One region of the Candidatus Clostridium eludens genome, then DNA from elsewhere that is predicted to be linked to it. Evidence: riboswitches for the same ligand, from Rfam matches in the RefSeq annotation. Region 1 holds a riboswitch; each other region holds the start of a gene.
The links. A riboswitch is a leader RNA that binds a small molecule or an ion and turns the genes downstream of it on or off. The one in region 1 is predicted to bind S-adenosylmethionine.

Region 1 (5,271 bases):
ATTTATATAACTAATACAAACCATTTTGGAATTCGCTGTATGTAAGTTCTCCTTTTGCCTTTAAGGAAGCCTTTTTCTCAAAATGTAGTATTATTTCATTAGCTGAAAATGCTAATCCAGCCGACATAATAGTTCCCCATAAAATTTTAGGTAAATAGTTCATTCTCAGGCCATCAAATAATATGACACCAAGACCTCCCGCATTGATTACTGCTGCAATAGTGGCAATTCCTATGGTGACTACAGTAGATATTCTTATACCTCCCAGTATTATCGGAAAAGCTAAAGGCAGCTGGATTTTAAAAAACAACTGAGATTTACTTAAACCCATTCCTATGCCAGCTTCTACTATAGAAGGGTCTATAGAGTTAAAACCTGCCAGTACATTTCTTATGAGAATGTACTGGTTGTAAATAACTAAAACAAAAATAGCAGTTTTTTTACCCAATCCTATTAAAGGTACTAAAAGAGCAAATAAAGCCAAGCTGGGAATTGAATATATAGCTCCAAATATGGACAATACCAAGCTAGACAATAATTTAGAGCGAAGAATTAAAATTGATACAGGTATTGAAATTAATAGTGACAAGGCAATTGTTAAAGATACAATATAAAGATGTTCTGCCAATAGTTGTGCCATTTTATCATAATATTTAAATAAATAATCTAGCATAATTTCCACCTTTCTATCTCAACATATTTCCAGCTTATCTACTTTAGGATTTGCTTTTAATTGTTCTAAGGTTATTTTACCTATGGGGTTTTGGTTTTTATCTTCTACAATAATGTACTCTATATTATTTTCAAGGAAAAAGGCCAGTACATTATCTAAAGTTTCATCAGGGCTTATTCTATAAGAGGTATTTTTTATAGAGAAATCTATAGGCAGCATTACGGAGCTGGCCTTAAGTAATTTCAATCTCTGCAATATATTGTCAGAAGAAATTAGCTTAGATACATAATTATTAGCAGGTTTAAACAAAATGTTGTAGGCAGTATCAAATTGTTGAATCTTACCTTCATTCATAATGATAATTTTATCTCCCAATTTAAAAGCTTCATTTACATCATGAGTTACAAAAAGTATTGTTTTGTTAAGTTTTTTTTGTATTTTTATTAGCTCATCCTGCAGGGTTTGCCTTGTAATAGCATCGATGGCCCCAAATGGCTCATCCATTAGCATTACAGATGGATCTGCGGCCATGGCTCTGGCAATTCCTACTCTTTGCTGCTGACCTCCAGATAATTGTCCCGGATATCTTTTTCTGAAGTCCTTAGGAGAAAGACTTACTAAATTAAGTAAATAATCTATTCTATCATTTATCTTATTTTTATCCCATTTTAAAATTTGTGGAACTGTTGCAATGTTTGCTTCTACAGTCATATGAGGGAATAAACCTATCTGTTGAATAACATACCCAATCTTTCGCCTATAGTCCTCTACAGGAAGTTTTTTTATATTTTTGCCAAAGAATAATATATCTCCTGAGGTAGCTTCGTATATTCGATTAATCATTTTTAAAAATGTAGTTTTTCCTGAACCGGAAGTCCCTAAAATAGTTATAAAATTTCCCTCTTCAATACTTACACTTATATCGGTAATAGAATATTTAGAGGCTTTGGGAAATTTTTTGCTTACATTTAAAAATTCTATTGCAGTATTTGCCAAACTATATTCACCTCTTTTCATAGCATACATCATATTAAAATATAATGTATTATTTGCTAAACTCCTTATTAAAAAAGTCTTTTGCTACATCTGAGTATTCTTTCTTATCTATATCTACCTGAGCATTTAGCTTAATTAAAGTAGCATTATCTAATTTAGCAGTGACTTTATTTAAAATATCCTTTATTTCAGGATTTTTGCTTAAAATATCACCTCTAACCACTGGCGCTACATTATAAGGTGGCCATGCATGCTTGTCGTCTTCCAGTGATACAAATTCATCCTTACGTAGTTGTCCTTCTGTAGTATATGCAACTGCTACATCAGCTTTATCATTATGAAGTACATCGTATTTAATGCCATTATCATATATTTTTTTATCCTTAAAATTAAATGCACCATATATTTGTACTAACCTAGGCATACCATCAGCTCTTACGTCAAATTCTCCTTGGGATGCATACCTTAAGTTACTGGCATTTTTTTGTAGGTCAGAAATAGTATGAATGTTATATTTATCTGATGCTTTTTTAGTGATAACCAGTCCTTGCGAATCATTTCCAGAAGATGGGTTTAGCCAAATTAAGTTGAATTTTTCTTTATATTTTTTAGATACTTCGTCATAGACTTCTTTTGAATCAAATTTAGGCTGCTCTTTTAATATTGACTGCAAGCCTGTACCAGTATATTCAGGATAAAGATCTATATCTCCCTTAACTAGGGAAGGATGTACTACAGCATCACCTAAATTCAATTTTCTTTCTACTTTATATCCTGCCTTTTCTAAAGCATCTGCATATAATTCACCTAGAATAAGTGATTCTGTAAAGTTTTTAGAACCCACTTTTATAGTAGGCTTATTGGAGCCGGCAGTATTTGATTTATTGCCGCAGCCTGTAAAAGAAAGAGTAAATAACAGTGAAGCAGCTAATGAGAATAATACAGTCTTTTTAAATTTTTTATACATATTTAATTCCCCCTATAATTTATTTAAATTCTTTGGTATCTAATGATATTATGTTGTAATAGAGCTAGCAATATTTCTGATGTTATAGATAACAGTGCAACGGAAATTCCTCCAAGTAGCAGCATTTTAGAATCATTCAGACTTAAACCTGTAAATATAAAATCTCCAAGACCTCCGGCCCCAATGTATGATGCTAAAGCAGCACTGGCTATTACTTCTACAGCAGAAGTTCTGATGCCTGTAATTATTAAAGGCAGAGCTAGTGGTAGTTCAATTTTAAATAGTATTCTTTGGGGTCCCATGCCCATGCCTCTGGCACTTTCTAAGATGAATTTATCTACATTTTTAAATCCCAGATAGGTATTTATTAAAGTAGGCGGTATAGCAAGAATAGTTAGCGCCAATAGAGCGGGAGGAAAGCCAGTTCCAAGTATAGGCATAACTAGTACAAGTATGGCCAGACTCGGAATAATTCTTAAAAAATTAAATAAGTTCATTATGACTGTGGAAAATTTTTTATTTTTAGAACATATAATTCCCAGTGGTACAGATATGATAATGCTAGTTACAATGGCTATAGTACTTATTAATATGTGAATTCTAATAGCCTTATAATATTCTAAATGAGTACTTTGCAAATAATTAATAATAGCAGCTAACATAATAATTTTCACCTCCTCCTGTTAATAAATAAAATGGGAAAGACCAGGTTGATCTTTTTAAATTATTAAGTTGTGAAAAGATTAACTTAGCCTCTAGTTTTGTAGTTAACTAAGCAATTCTATTAAAAATAAAAAAATTTTCCGCTGAGAAACTGCAGAAAACTATTGTAATCTTTGGGCTTCTCATCTTCTGGGTTTTCACCCTCTGGAATTAGCACCGTTAAATAAAATTATATTCAGGTTGCTTAGACTTCATAGGGCCAGTCCCTCTGTCACTCTTGATAAGAATTTTCCATATTTAATTATATTTTATGAAAAAGTATATATTCTTATAATATGTTTGTCAATACCTAATTTTTATATAATTTCTAAATATAGTACACAAAGTAATTGAGAATGGAAATGTAGTTATATGAAAATAATAATGATATAATGTTCATTGATAAATAATGAAAGGAAGAGATTAAGGTGGAACGATACGTTATTGTGTGTGCTATAGGTGGAGAAGCATTAAAATTTCATGAGAAATTAACTAATGATGTCTGTTATAAATTCAATAAAAAACGTACTAAATTACCGGCCCATTTTACAATAAAAGCACCTTTTGAAACTGATAAAATTGAGGATATAACAAATATCTTAAATAAATTTTCTAAGAGTAATTATAAGCCACCAATAAAAATTGAAGGTTATGGAACATTTAGAGAAGATGTAGTTTATATGGATATAAAAATGTCATCACAAGCTAAAAAAGTCCACGACGATTTTATAGATGAATTAGAAAAGGTACCGTGGATAAAATTCAAACATAATGAAGGAAAAAATAAAGTTTTTCATTGTACCGTAGTATCTAAGAGAATAAAGGATAGATTCAAAGAAATATGGGATTATGTTAATAAATATACCTGTAATTTTAATGAGTATTTTGATAATATATCTCTTTATCAGTGGAAAAATAATACATGGGAATTAGTAAAAAAGTATAAACTTAATGATAGCCATGAAATTCTATAAGCTAGGCTATCATTAAAATTTATCCTTAATTTTAAAATATGTTTGTACAGTTATTTAGTAGAGTTTTTAGAGATTTTGGAAGGATGGTAAGTAGCTGCTTTTTTATTTAAAATCATAGAGGCTAAAATACTCGCTGACATTATTGCAAATATAATTAATAAGGATGCTATTATTGAAATATTTATGTGGAAAAAAGTAATTGAAAGTTTAATGCCTGTAAATATAAGTATACATGCAACTCCATATTTAACATAAGCAAAGCTTTTATGAAGTTTTTCAAGTACAAAATACATGTTTCTAAGCCCTAATATAGCAAATATATTTGAAGTATATACTATAAACGGATCTGTAGTTATAGAAAATATAGCAGGTATTGAGTCTATTGCAAAAATTATATCTGAAGCTTCTATTAATATTAATATAGCGAATAATGGAGTTGCATAAAGTATGCTATTTTTCTTAACAAAAAATTTTTCGCCTTGTAATTCTTTGGATACCGGAATTATTTTATTAAGTAATTTAATTATTTTACTGTCATGAAAGTTATTCGATTTATTATGGTTAAAAAACATTTTAATACCACTTACTATAAGTACCAGTCCAAATATATATAACATCCAGTGAAATTTATTGACAATGGTTACTCCTAATAGTATAAATATAAGCCTTAATACCACTGCTCCGAAGATTCCGTAGGTTAATACTCTTTTTTGATATTCTGGTTTTATTGAAAAACTTTCAAATATGAGTAAGAATAAAAAGATATTATCAAGGCTGAGACTTTGTTCAATTACATACCCGCCTAGAAAAGATAGGGCTTTTTCCGGTCCCATGAAAATATAAATTCCAATGTTAAATATTAAAGCTAGTCCTACCCAAAAGCATAAGCGTAATAAAGATTTTTTTGTAGACATAAAATTTTACCTCCCATTTTTTAATTGAGTATCTGAAAATCAAAT
Region 2 (5,271 bases), on a different contig from region 1:
CTATAATGTTGATTATAATAAGCTGCATGCTCTATACCATGTTAAATCAACTTTCAACGAACATGGCTGGTATGACATCTTCCTTTGAAAAAAATTATGTGCAGGAAGATGCCAGTTTCGTAACAAATAATAAATTGAATGATATAAATAATTTGGAATCAAAATTCAATGCCAGTATTGAAGAATGTAATACTTTTGATTATCAGATTTCAAAGGATAAGATTTTAAGAATATTTAGTGAGAATACAAAAGTTAATATTCCTGCAATTATAGAAGGCAAGAAGTTAAGCGGAAATGATATTCTTATAGATCCTGCTTTTGCTAGAACCAATAAATTAAAAGTGGGAAATGAAATACACATATTTAATAAATCTTTTAAAATAGCTGGATTTATGTCGCTTCCCAATTATATTTATCCATTAAAATCCCAAAGTGATATAATGAGTAATCCAGATAGCTTTGGAATTGCAGTTATTAGTAAGGATGATTTCCATAAATTTAATGAAGGAAATAACTTTTATTCAATAAAATTTAATTCAAATAGTACTAGTATATATAATCAATCACTGCAGTTTAGAAACTACTTAAAAGGTAAAGACATTATTATTACTCAATGGACTGATGCTGGTGAAAACAATAGAATAACTTTTGTTAATACTAAGATTCAAGGTATTAGTAAAATAAGCTCTTCTGTGCCTTTGATTATATTGTTTCTTACTTGCATATTGACAGGTATAGTCATGTGGAGGCTGCTTAAAAGGGAATCGGTTATTATTGGAACTCTTTATTCTCTGGGCTATAGAAGAAAGGAAATTAAAAAGCATTATCTTTTATATCCACTGTGGATAGGGTTAACAGGAAGTATATTAGGAAGTATATTAGGAGCTGTGTTAGTGAAACCCATGGTTGGTATTATGGTGTCTTATTTTAACATACCTATAGACTCAATGAGTTTTAATTTTAAATATATTGGTATAAGTTTACTACTGCCAATATTATTTCAGTGTATCAGTGGGTACTTTATTTTAAATAGGCAATTGCAATATTCTCCGGTAGAATTGATGAAAGGTGGAAGGAAGAATAACAAAATAGGCTTTATTGAACGAAAGCTTACATTAGATAAATTAAAATTCTCAACAAAATTTAAAATAAGAGAGCAGGTCAGAAGCTTACCAAGGCTCATATTCCTGTTATTTGGAGTAATTCTTGCCACTATGCTTTTACTTTTTGGTTTTACAGCAAAAAGTTCTTTAGATTATTTAATGAAAGACAGCTTAAAAAACACTTTTAAGTTTCAGTACGAGTATGTATATAATTCTCTTCGCCAGGACCAGGTACCTTCAAGTGCAGAAACTTTTTCTGCAGCTATGTTTATATTAAAATCAAATAGGAATACAACTTTTGAAGTCTGTGGAATTAATTCTTATTCAAAATATATTTCACTTAAAGATAACACAGGAGCAGAGTTAAATAAAGACAAGGTTATTATTACTAAACCGCTAGCAGCAAAATTAAAAGTTATGCCTGGTGATACAATTAGAGTTGTGAATAAAATTGACTCAAGGGAATATGAAATAACTGCTGCCAATATTGCAGAAACTTATGCAGGGGAATATATTTTTATGCCTATTTCACAATTTAACAGCATGCTTGGACTTCCTGCGGGAAGCTACATTGGGTTATGGAGTAAGGTTAAACTGAATATTCCTGAAAAGTTATTATATAGTTCCCGGATGTTTGATGATTCTATAAAGGCTTTTAATGCAACTATGCAGCCTCTGCAGGTAACCATAGGAGTTATAGCTTCTATGTCGTTTATTATTGGGCTTATCGTTATTTATGTGGTAACATCTCTTATAATTGAGGAAAATAAAATGAACATATCTTTGATGAAAATTTTAGGATATAGGAGAAAAGAAATAAATTCATTGATTTTAAACAGCTCTTCCATAATTATTATAGTTGGATATATTATAGGCATACCACTTATTCTGGCATCTATGGACCTATTGTTCAGATCATTAACAGAAAGTATTAAGTTGGCAATACCAATAACGATTAATTATTCTTATGTTATTGTGGGGTTTGTAGTAGTTTATCTAACTTATGAGTTATCCAAAGCTTTAAATAGAAAAAAGATATATAAAATCTCTATGAGTGAAGCTTTAAAAGCATCAATGGAATAAGTATAATTTTGTAACTATTTATGGAGTAGTTGTATATAGTATATAGAAAGTAATTTAAACTTAATCAGAATATAAGGTATGTTTTAAATACTAGTTGAAACACTTTTAGATAAAAAGCCCTGGCGAACGCCGGGGTTTTTATTTAAATCAGAGTATGATTATTAGAAATGGATATTTCATATATTACGTGCTGCAGAGAATATAGTAGTATATTTACTTGAAATGTAAATTTAATTACTATGAGTTTTTATAAAATTTAGTATTGACATAATAAAGTATAATTAATATAATAAGCATATGATCGATTATTGAAAGTATTTAAAAAATCAATTGTTTGAAACTTAATACAACATACTCTTATCAAGAGCGGTGGAGGGATAGGCCCCGTGAAGCCCGACAACCCACATTTATGTATCGGTGTCAATTCCTACAGATGTATTTTAATACTTCTGAGAGATAAGAAAAGTAGAAGTCTTATTAAATTATTTTTGTTAGCAGAGGCTATTTTTCTTATATGGGAATTATAGTCTTTTTATTATTGTTATTTAGAAAATGATTTTTTTAAAAAGGTTAGAATAAAGTAAAGAATTTAGGTTTGCATGATATGGAAAATATCGATAAAATGGTAAATTATATTAAAATAGTTGACTAGGAAACTGGAGGCTATGTTTTTCTTGATGAAAAATATAGCCTTTTCTATTTTTAGAGTTTCTATATGTATTATATAGTTAATCTTTAACATGTTTAATTTAAGAGTGTTAAATACATTAAAGCAGGAAAGAAGATATGTTAAGTTTCAGGCAAGATACTTTAAAAATTTAGATATGATAAGTATTTTAAATAAGGAGATGGTATTAATGGGATATAATATTGCAGTTGCTTCAACAGATGGAGTCAACATTGATAAACATTTTGGCGCTTCAAATTCTTTTTTCATAATAAAAGTAAATGATGATGAGACTTATGAGAATTTAGGAGAAAGGCTAGTTGAGAAAAATCAAAAGAATAATGGAAGTTGTAGTTCATGTTCATCTGAACATTCTTGTGGTCACGTTAATCCTAAGAATCAAAAAAAAATAGAAACCATTTCTGATTGCAGATGTTTGTTATGTAGTAGATGTGGGCCTGGATCAGAAAAGCAATTAGGAAGAAATAATATTTCTGTGTTTGGCATTAATATGAAACTTGATGAAGCATTAAAAACAATAATAAGGTATTACAAGAGAAGTGATGAACGTAAATCATTAAAACGTATCAAAAAGCAGAAGATAAATTCTTTTTGACAAGGTATTAATCAAGTGATTCTTAGGTTCAGGTGGAGTTTGCTTATGAGGAATACTCTTCTCCATCTGAATCTTAGCAGAACTTATCCAGGCGCGTAGCAGTGCTTATCCTCCACTTTGATAGAAAAGCAGAGAACCAAAATTTTTAATTTTGTGTGAATCGCTTTCACAGAGTGCGATGGGGGTGTTAGCAATGGTAGCGTTCGGGTAAATAAAGGCCAAGGTAATAGAGGATGGTGAATCAAAGGTGATATTTAAACTAATAAAAAAGTTTAGAGGTGATAAATAAATGGGTATTAATTTGGATTTACCGGAAGTGGAACCAAGAGAACAGAGACTTGGCTCTATCTTGTCTTTCCATGGAAAAGCAAGTGAACTATATGAAAAGTCACTTGGATGTAAGATTAAAATGAAAGGTAGAATTTTCAATCAATGTGGCAGCTGTGCATCAGGATGTGCATTTGTATTAAATTCAATAATTTTAGATGCAGCAGTAGTGAACCACGCTCCAATAGGCTGTGCAGGTGATTTTAGTGGGTTTAACGATGGGCGTCACCAAGGGACAATTCACAGAGGTTTAAAATCAGATAATATAAAAGCTATTAGCACAAATTTAGAAGAAAAGGATACAATTTACGGTGGTGATGAGAAGTTAAGAAAAGGTATAAGGGAAGCAAAGAAAAGATTTAATCCAAAAGCAATATTTGTAAATACTTCTTGTGTATCCGGAATTATAGGAGAAGATGTTGAAAGTGTTGCTGATGAATTAGAAGAAGAGCTAGGAATTCCTATTGTGCCAGTATATTGCGAAGGATTTAAATCAAAAATTTGGAGTACTGGATTCGATGCTACAGCTCATGGTATCTTGCGTAAACTTGTTAAACCTGCAAAGAAAAAATCAGAGAATATAGTTAATGTTTTTAACTTTCAAGGAACCCATGCTTTTACAGATGTGCTAAGTAAAATAGGATTAAAACCTAAATATTTATTTCCATTTTCAAGTGTACAAGATTTAGAGGAAATGTCAGCTGCAGTAGCTTCAACCCATATTTGCGAAACTCTTGGAACTTATATTTCAGCAGCATTAGAAAAAGAATTTGGAGTTCCTGAGATAAAGGCTCCTGTACCTTATGGAATAGAGTGGACAGATATTTGGTTAAGGGATTTGGGAAGAATCACCAATAGGGAAGAATTAGTTGAAAAAGTAATTAGAGAAGAACATGAGAGAATAAAGCCCAGATTAGATTACCTTAAAGGTAAATTAGAGGGTAAGAGAGTGTATATTTTAGCAGGAGATTCTTTTGTACATAGTATTGTAAGCTCCTGCAGATCCCTTGGATTGGAGGTTGTAGGGGCAACTGGATTCCATCATGATCAAGTATATGACAATGATTATGGTGAAGTAAATAGTATAGGAAACATGGTTAAGATCACTGGAGATGTTGAAAATTATACTGTTTGTAATAAGCAGCCATATGAATTTATTAATATATTAAATGTCTTAAAACCGGATGTACTGGTTGTAAGACATGGTCAAATTTCAACAATTGGAACTAAACTAGGAATTCCTTCTTTTCAGGTAGCAGATGCAAATTTAGGAATTGCATACGATGGGGTAATTGAATTGGGAGATAAAATTTACGAAACCTTGCGAACTAAAAAACTCGTTAAAAATATTGCAAAACATTCTGAGATACCCTATACAGATTGGTGGCTAAAACAAGATCCATATATATTTGAAAAAGGAGAAAAGTAATGAGCAAGATAATTGAACAGCCAAGGTATTCATGTGCATTAGGTGC
Region 3 (5,271 bases), on a different contig from region 1:
ATGTAATTTTAGAAGTATGTCCTAGTTTTTTTTATAAATGAAGACTGTTTATGAGACAGAGGTATCAGTCTTTTAATACCGAGGTATGTCTCAAGGAGAACTCGACGTCACTCAATCTAATGATAGCTATTATACAGTTAATACAGGGTTATGGGTTACCTTTATCAACCTAAATTTATTATAGAGGGAGAAAGTTTATGATAGTTACAAACAATTATGAAAAACAACTTAGCTTTGAGGAGGTCGTAGAAAAGTATACTGAAATTCCAAAACTAATTATTTTAAAAACTGATGTTCAGCGAAGAGGTGTACACTATACAGAAAAAGCTTTAGAGAAAATTGATCCTGATGTTTATCAATTAATAGGATCAAATGTATTCTTTGCTTCACTTGGGGCTAGGGACCAAAAAACAAAATCAGTTCCAGAATCATTAATTTTAAGGGATGGAACAACTATAATAACAGATCCAACACCTTTGGACCAAAATCCTTATAGTGTAGACTATATAGATGGTAAATTCGTACTAGTTGATAATGAAAAAATAATAGAAGAAGTTGATTTCTGGGAGAAACCAGATTACTATGGAAAAGTTACTAGTAGTGGTACACCAATGGATTCAGTAGTATTTGCAAGACCTCAGAGATTAAATATAACGCCATCATCATATTGCTATTTTTGGAAGAATAATCATTGATGCAAATACTGTGATTTGGTTCCTCATTTGAGTAAAGATGGAGTTATAAAGAAAAAGTTAACACCTCAGGATGCATATGAAACAGTAAAGGAGGCATTAAAGCAGAAAGGGAGATTTACAACTATATGCATGACTATGGACTCAGATACCAATGGTGTGGTACCATTTGATGCTGAGGCTGATTATTACATTGAGATTTTAAAAGCAATAGGTCAGAACTTTAAAACAAGGAGATTCCCAAGCCAAATAATAACAACTGCATTAAATGAAGAGCAACTAGGGCGTTTATATAATGAAACAGGGTTAACAAGTTATACTTCTGATATAGAGGTTCTAAATAATGATTTATTTAAATGGATTTGTCCTGGTAAAGAAGAGTGGGTTGGATATAATGAATGGAAAAATCGTCTTAAAAGGGCAGTCAATATTTTTGGGAAAGGAAATGTAAATTCAGGAATTGTTGGAGGCGTTGAACTAGCAAAGCCAAATGGGTTTAAAACTGAAGACGAAGCACTTAAAAATACACTTGAAGAAGCGGAAGATCTAATGAGCAGTGGTGTATCAGTCGTATATATTGTTTGGGTTCCAAGACCGCTTTCATTTTTTGGAGATCAGAAGAATGCATCACTGGAATATTATGTAAGGTTAGCTAAAGGCCTTAATGATATTAGAACAAAATATGGATTAACAATAGATTTTGACGATTATCGCAGATGCGGGAATCATCCTAATTCTGATTTACAGAGAGTGTTATAAAGGGGTGAAGAATGAAATGGCAAACATAAATGATATAAAGAATATTATTAATAATTCAGAGACCACAAAGATACTTGCAACTGTTGGAATAAACGGCATACCTCATACCAGTGTAAAGCAGACCATCCATATTAATGAAGAAGGGAATATTGAATATGTTGAACTTTTTGAGTCGTCACAAAGTTATAGAAATATAACAGGAAGTATATGGTATGATAAAAAAGTTTCAATTGCAATATGCGGAAAAAATAAAGAAAGCTATACAATAATTGGCAGACCAGTGAAAATACTCATTACAGGGAGATATTTCGAAGAGATATATTCAGATATCCTTGAAAAATTAGGATTTGATATGGCAGCGGTTGTTATTATTGAACCCGAATCCATAGAAAATCAATCTCCAAGAGATAAGTTTGAAAAGCAGGAAAAAGATAAGCCATTCTTTAAGCATTTAGATAGAATTAAAAAGGCCTAGAAATAGATTAAGCAATGGTTTCGTTGAAGAAGCATTTATATATTTAATATAAACAATCTCTATAATGTTTATAAAATTATTGACAAATTGTAGCTTTAATGTATATAATTTATTGTAATAAAAATGAATACAATATATACTCTCTTATCAAGAGTGGTGGAGGGACTGGCCCTGTGAAGCCCGGCAACAGCTAGAAGTCTAGAAATGTGCTAAATCCTGAAGGATATTTCCTTGGAGATGAGAGGATGCTGTAGTTTTTTGGCCTCTTCTTATTGTTATGAGAAGAGGCTTTGTATTTTAATTTTACTTTGGGGAGGGTTTGAACATGGAAAATAAAAAAATAGGGGCCATATTTGGTACGATTTCAGTATTTTTAACAGCAGTAGTTTTTATTGTTTCCACTATTGTAGGAGGAAGAGGCATTATATTAAATAACATTATATGGGTTCTGGCAATTATAATTTTAGTTACAACTATTCTGACAATGTTAAAATTGAATCTTAAATCATTGTCAGATATTGACAAATCTATAAAAGAAATATCTCAGGGAGATTTAACGAAAAAAATAAAAGTACATGAAAGAAGCATATTTAGTGATTTATGCTCCAATATAAATGTATTAATTCTAAGTATGAGAGGATTTATAAATGAAACAAACATAATGACTGATAAAGTTGTAAACCACTGTGAAGATTTAAGTTCAAATGCAATGCTGGTGGAAAGTTCGGGAGAAGAGACCAGTTCCGCTATAAACAATATATCCCAGGATATGATAGAGCAGATGAATGATGTAATTACAACAGAAACGCTTATTAAAGAGTTTATAGAAGGTCATAAATCTATATCAGAAAATGGGGGATTAATTGAAAGTAATGCTTATTCTATGATGGAAGTAGTGAAACATAGTAATAAAATATGTGAAGAATTAATTAAAAAGATGAATCAGTCTTCAGACTTAAATGCAAATTTAGTATCAAAAGTAAAAAATTTATATGAAAAAGCTTTTAAAATTCAGAATATAGCAGATGCAGTAAATAATATAAGCAAAAACACTAACCTGCTTTCTCTAAATGCTTCTATAGAAGCTGCAAAGGCAAAGGAAAGCGGTTCAGGTTTTGCAGTAGTGGCAAATGAAATAAGAAAACTAGCTGCTATATCTTCTAATCAGGCCAGAGAAATACAGTGTATAATAGACGAAATTAAATCAGAAATAACAAATATATCTTCTAGTATGGATAATGAAGTGGAAATATTTAATGAAACCATAACATTTTCTAATGCCACAAAGGAAAATTTAGATAATATATATAGGGAAAGTAAAAAGTCTATAGATTCCATAGAAAGTATAAATAAAGTTATTAATATACAAAATAAGAAGATAATTGATATAAAAGATTTAATGGGACAAGTATCTGAAATATCGGAAAATACTTCTGCAGCTACCCAGCAGGTTGCTGCAGCTTCACAGGATCAAGTATCTGCCATGAAAAGTGCATTTGAATCTATTTCGAATTTATCAGATATGAATAAAAAGTTAAAAGAAGGTATTTCCTCTTTTGCTAAAGACTACAAAGTAGATGAAGAAGTATACAACAATATAGAAATGGGATTAAAAGAACTCAGGCGAATAGCACAAATTGAGGGCTTGAGTACCATGGATTATAATATTTGTACTGAAATATTAACAAAAAATATAGATAAATGTCCTTATTTTGAACTATTTGGATTAGTACAAAAGGATGGACTTAGAAAGGCTATAACCCTGGATTATAAAGAAGAAGATGTATATACTAGTTTTTTGCACAGACCTTATTTTAAACAATCAATAACAGGCAGAGAATATCAATCCCAACCGTATATATCTGTAGATACTAATAATTACTGTATAGCACTTTCAGTTCCGGTTATAGATAAGAAAGGTGAAATTGTAGGGGTGCTAATGGGAGATTTAATATTGGGATAATAAATATAAGACTTATCTCAAATACTGCCATTGATAACACCCCTATCATCAAAGCTAACTAAAATATTTATCCGCTATTTTTTCAGCTGTACGTGCTGCCAGAGCTTGTGTTGTAAGGGTGGGATTAGCCCCACCCAAACCATTATAAAGTACACTGTTATCTGCAATGAATAATCTTTTAACTTGTTTGGCTTCGCAATTTGTATCAGTAACATACCCCATACGCATAGTGCTGTGCATATGGACCAACAGGTTGTGTGTGCAGTCTGTACGTATAATTTTATTAGCGCCTGCTTTTTTAAGTATATCTGCCGCAATAGCAGCAAGCTTATTTCTTTTTTGTATGTCGTTTTTGCATGGAATATATTTGATTACAGGAATAAAACCATTTTCATCTTTTATAAGATTATCCAGCGTAACTGTATTTAGTATACTTGCCTCGTCATCAGTAAATAGTAGAATACTTAGTGTCCTTGGGTATTCCATCATAATTTCTTTAAGCTCCTGTCCTACTATCCTGCCTCTAATATCCCAGGACTCTTCGGCATTAGGTTTATGTAAAAAGTTGTAACCATAGTTACTTAATGAATATGATAATGTGGAATATATCCCAGGACTTACCCCTAGTCCCTGAAGTGCACCGAGTCCCGGATAGTCAAATCTAGCTGCTGAATTTTGTCCTGCATAGGGTTTTACATCAGGAGTACCTAATATGTCCATTAAAACCTTTTCGTCAAATATACCAGATATGCAATCAAACCAGTGGTTTGTTAATCCTTTTCCTACCCAAGGATTGTTTGGAAGCTTTGAATTAAGCCACAACCTAGGAGATTCAATAGCTCCAGCTGCCATGACTATAACTTTCGCATTAAGTTCACCCTTTTCTCCTGTCCATGTATCTTTATATTTAACACCTACGGATTTTAAATCTCCACTTGTATCTTTTTCTATTATAATTTTGGTGGCAAATGTATTGGGCCTGACTTCTACATTACCAGTTTCTAAAGCTAGGGGAATATAACTAACTAGTGTAGAACGTTTTGCTACTTTTTCTACAGAAGGTCCAATACGACAACCGTTAATACAATGGCCGCAAAGGGTACAGCCCTCTGTACTATATTCAAACTTAAAATCTGAATTTTTTACATTTGGATTGGGAGGTAAAATTGCATTGGGTTGGGGGCGGTATCCTGGATTTGTTACGTTAAGTGTTTTTAAAAGTGGCCATCCTGTTTTCTTGGCACCATAAAAAAATAATTCTTCCTTATCTGTCATTGGAGCCTGAGAAACAGGAAGTGTTGATTCAACTTTTTCATAGTATGGAATTAGTTCCTCATAGGAAATTGGCCAGACATTATTCATAGAAATAGGAAAAGCCCTAG

Region 2: another riboswitch for S-adenosylmethionine. It lies ahead of ACJDU8_RS00375 (NifB/NifX family molybdenum-iron cluster-binding protein); the one in region 1 lies ahead of ACJDU8_RS05220 (ABC transporter permease).
Region 3: another riboswitch for S-adenosylmethionine. It lies ahead of ACJDU8_RS06695 (methyl-accepting chemotaxis protein); the one in region 1 lies ahead of ACJDU8_RS05220 (ABC transporter permease).

What each region holds. Positions count from the first base shown of each region.
Region 1 covers NZ_JBJHZX010000005.1:173,092-178,362, reverse strand. The annotation lists gene ACJDU8_RS05235 (ABC transporter permease) at 11-673, opposite strand; gene ACJDU8_RS05230 (ABC transporter ATP-binding protein) at 692-1,669, opposite strand; gene ACJDU8_RS05225 (glycine betaine ABC transporter substrate-binding protein) at 1,719-2,636, opposite strand; gene ACJDU8_RS05220 (ABC transporter permease) at 2,660-3,298, opposite strand; SAM riboswitch class I at 3,479-3,586, opposite strand; gene ACJDU8_RS05215 (2'-5' RNA ligase family protein) at 3,767-4,312, shown strand; gene ACJDU8_RS05210 (TerC/Alx family metal homeostasis membrane protein) at 4,363-5,226, opposite strand.
Region 2 covers NZ_JBJHZX010000001.1:86,472-91,742, reverse strand. The annotation lists gene ACJDU8_RS00380 (ABC transporter permease) at 1-2,186, shown strand, start outside; SAM riboswitch class I at 2,541-2,649, shown strand; gene ACJDU8_RS00375 (NifB/NifX family molybdenum-iron cluster-binding protein) at 2,927-3,469, shown strand; gene ACJDU8_RS00370 (nitrogenase component 1) at 3,759-5,225, shown strand; gene ACJDU8_RS00365 (nitrogenase component 1) at 5,225-5,271, shown strand, end outside.
Region 3 covers NZ_JBJHZX010000007.1:98,369-103,639, reverse strand. The annotation lists gene ACJDU8_RS06710 (hypothetical protein) at 198-695, shown strand; gene ACJDU8_RS06705 (hypothetical protein) at 723-1,451, shown strand; gene ACJDU8_RS06700 (pyridoxamine 5'-phosphate oxidase family protein) at 1,468-1,926, shown strand; SAM riboswitch class I at 2,068-2,170, shown strand; gene ACJDU8_RS06695 (methyl-accepting chemotaxis protein) at 2,252-3,889, shown strand; gene ACJDU8_RS06690 (GMC family oxidoreductase N-terminal domain-containing protein) at 3,944-5,271, opposite strand, start outside.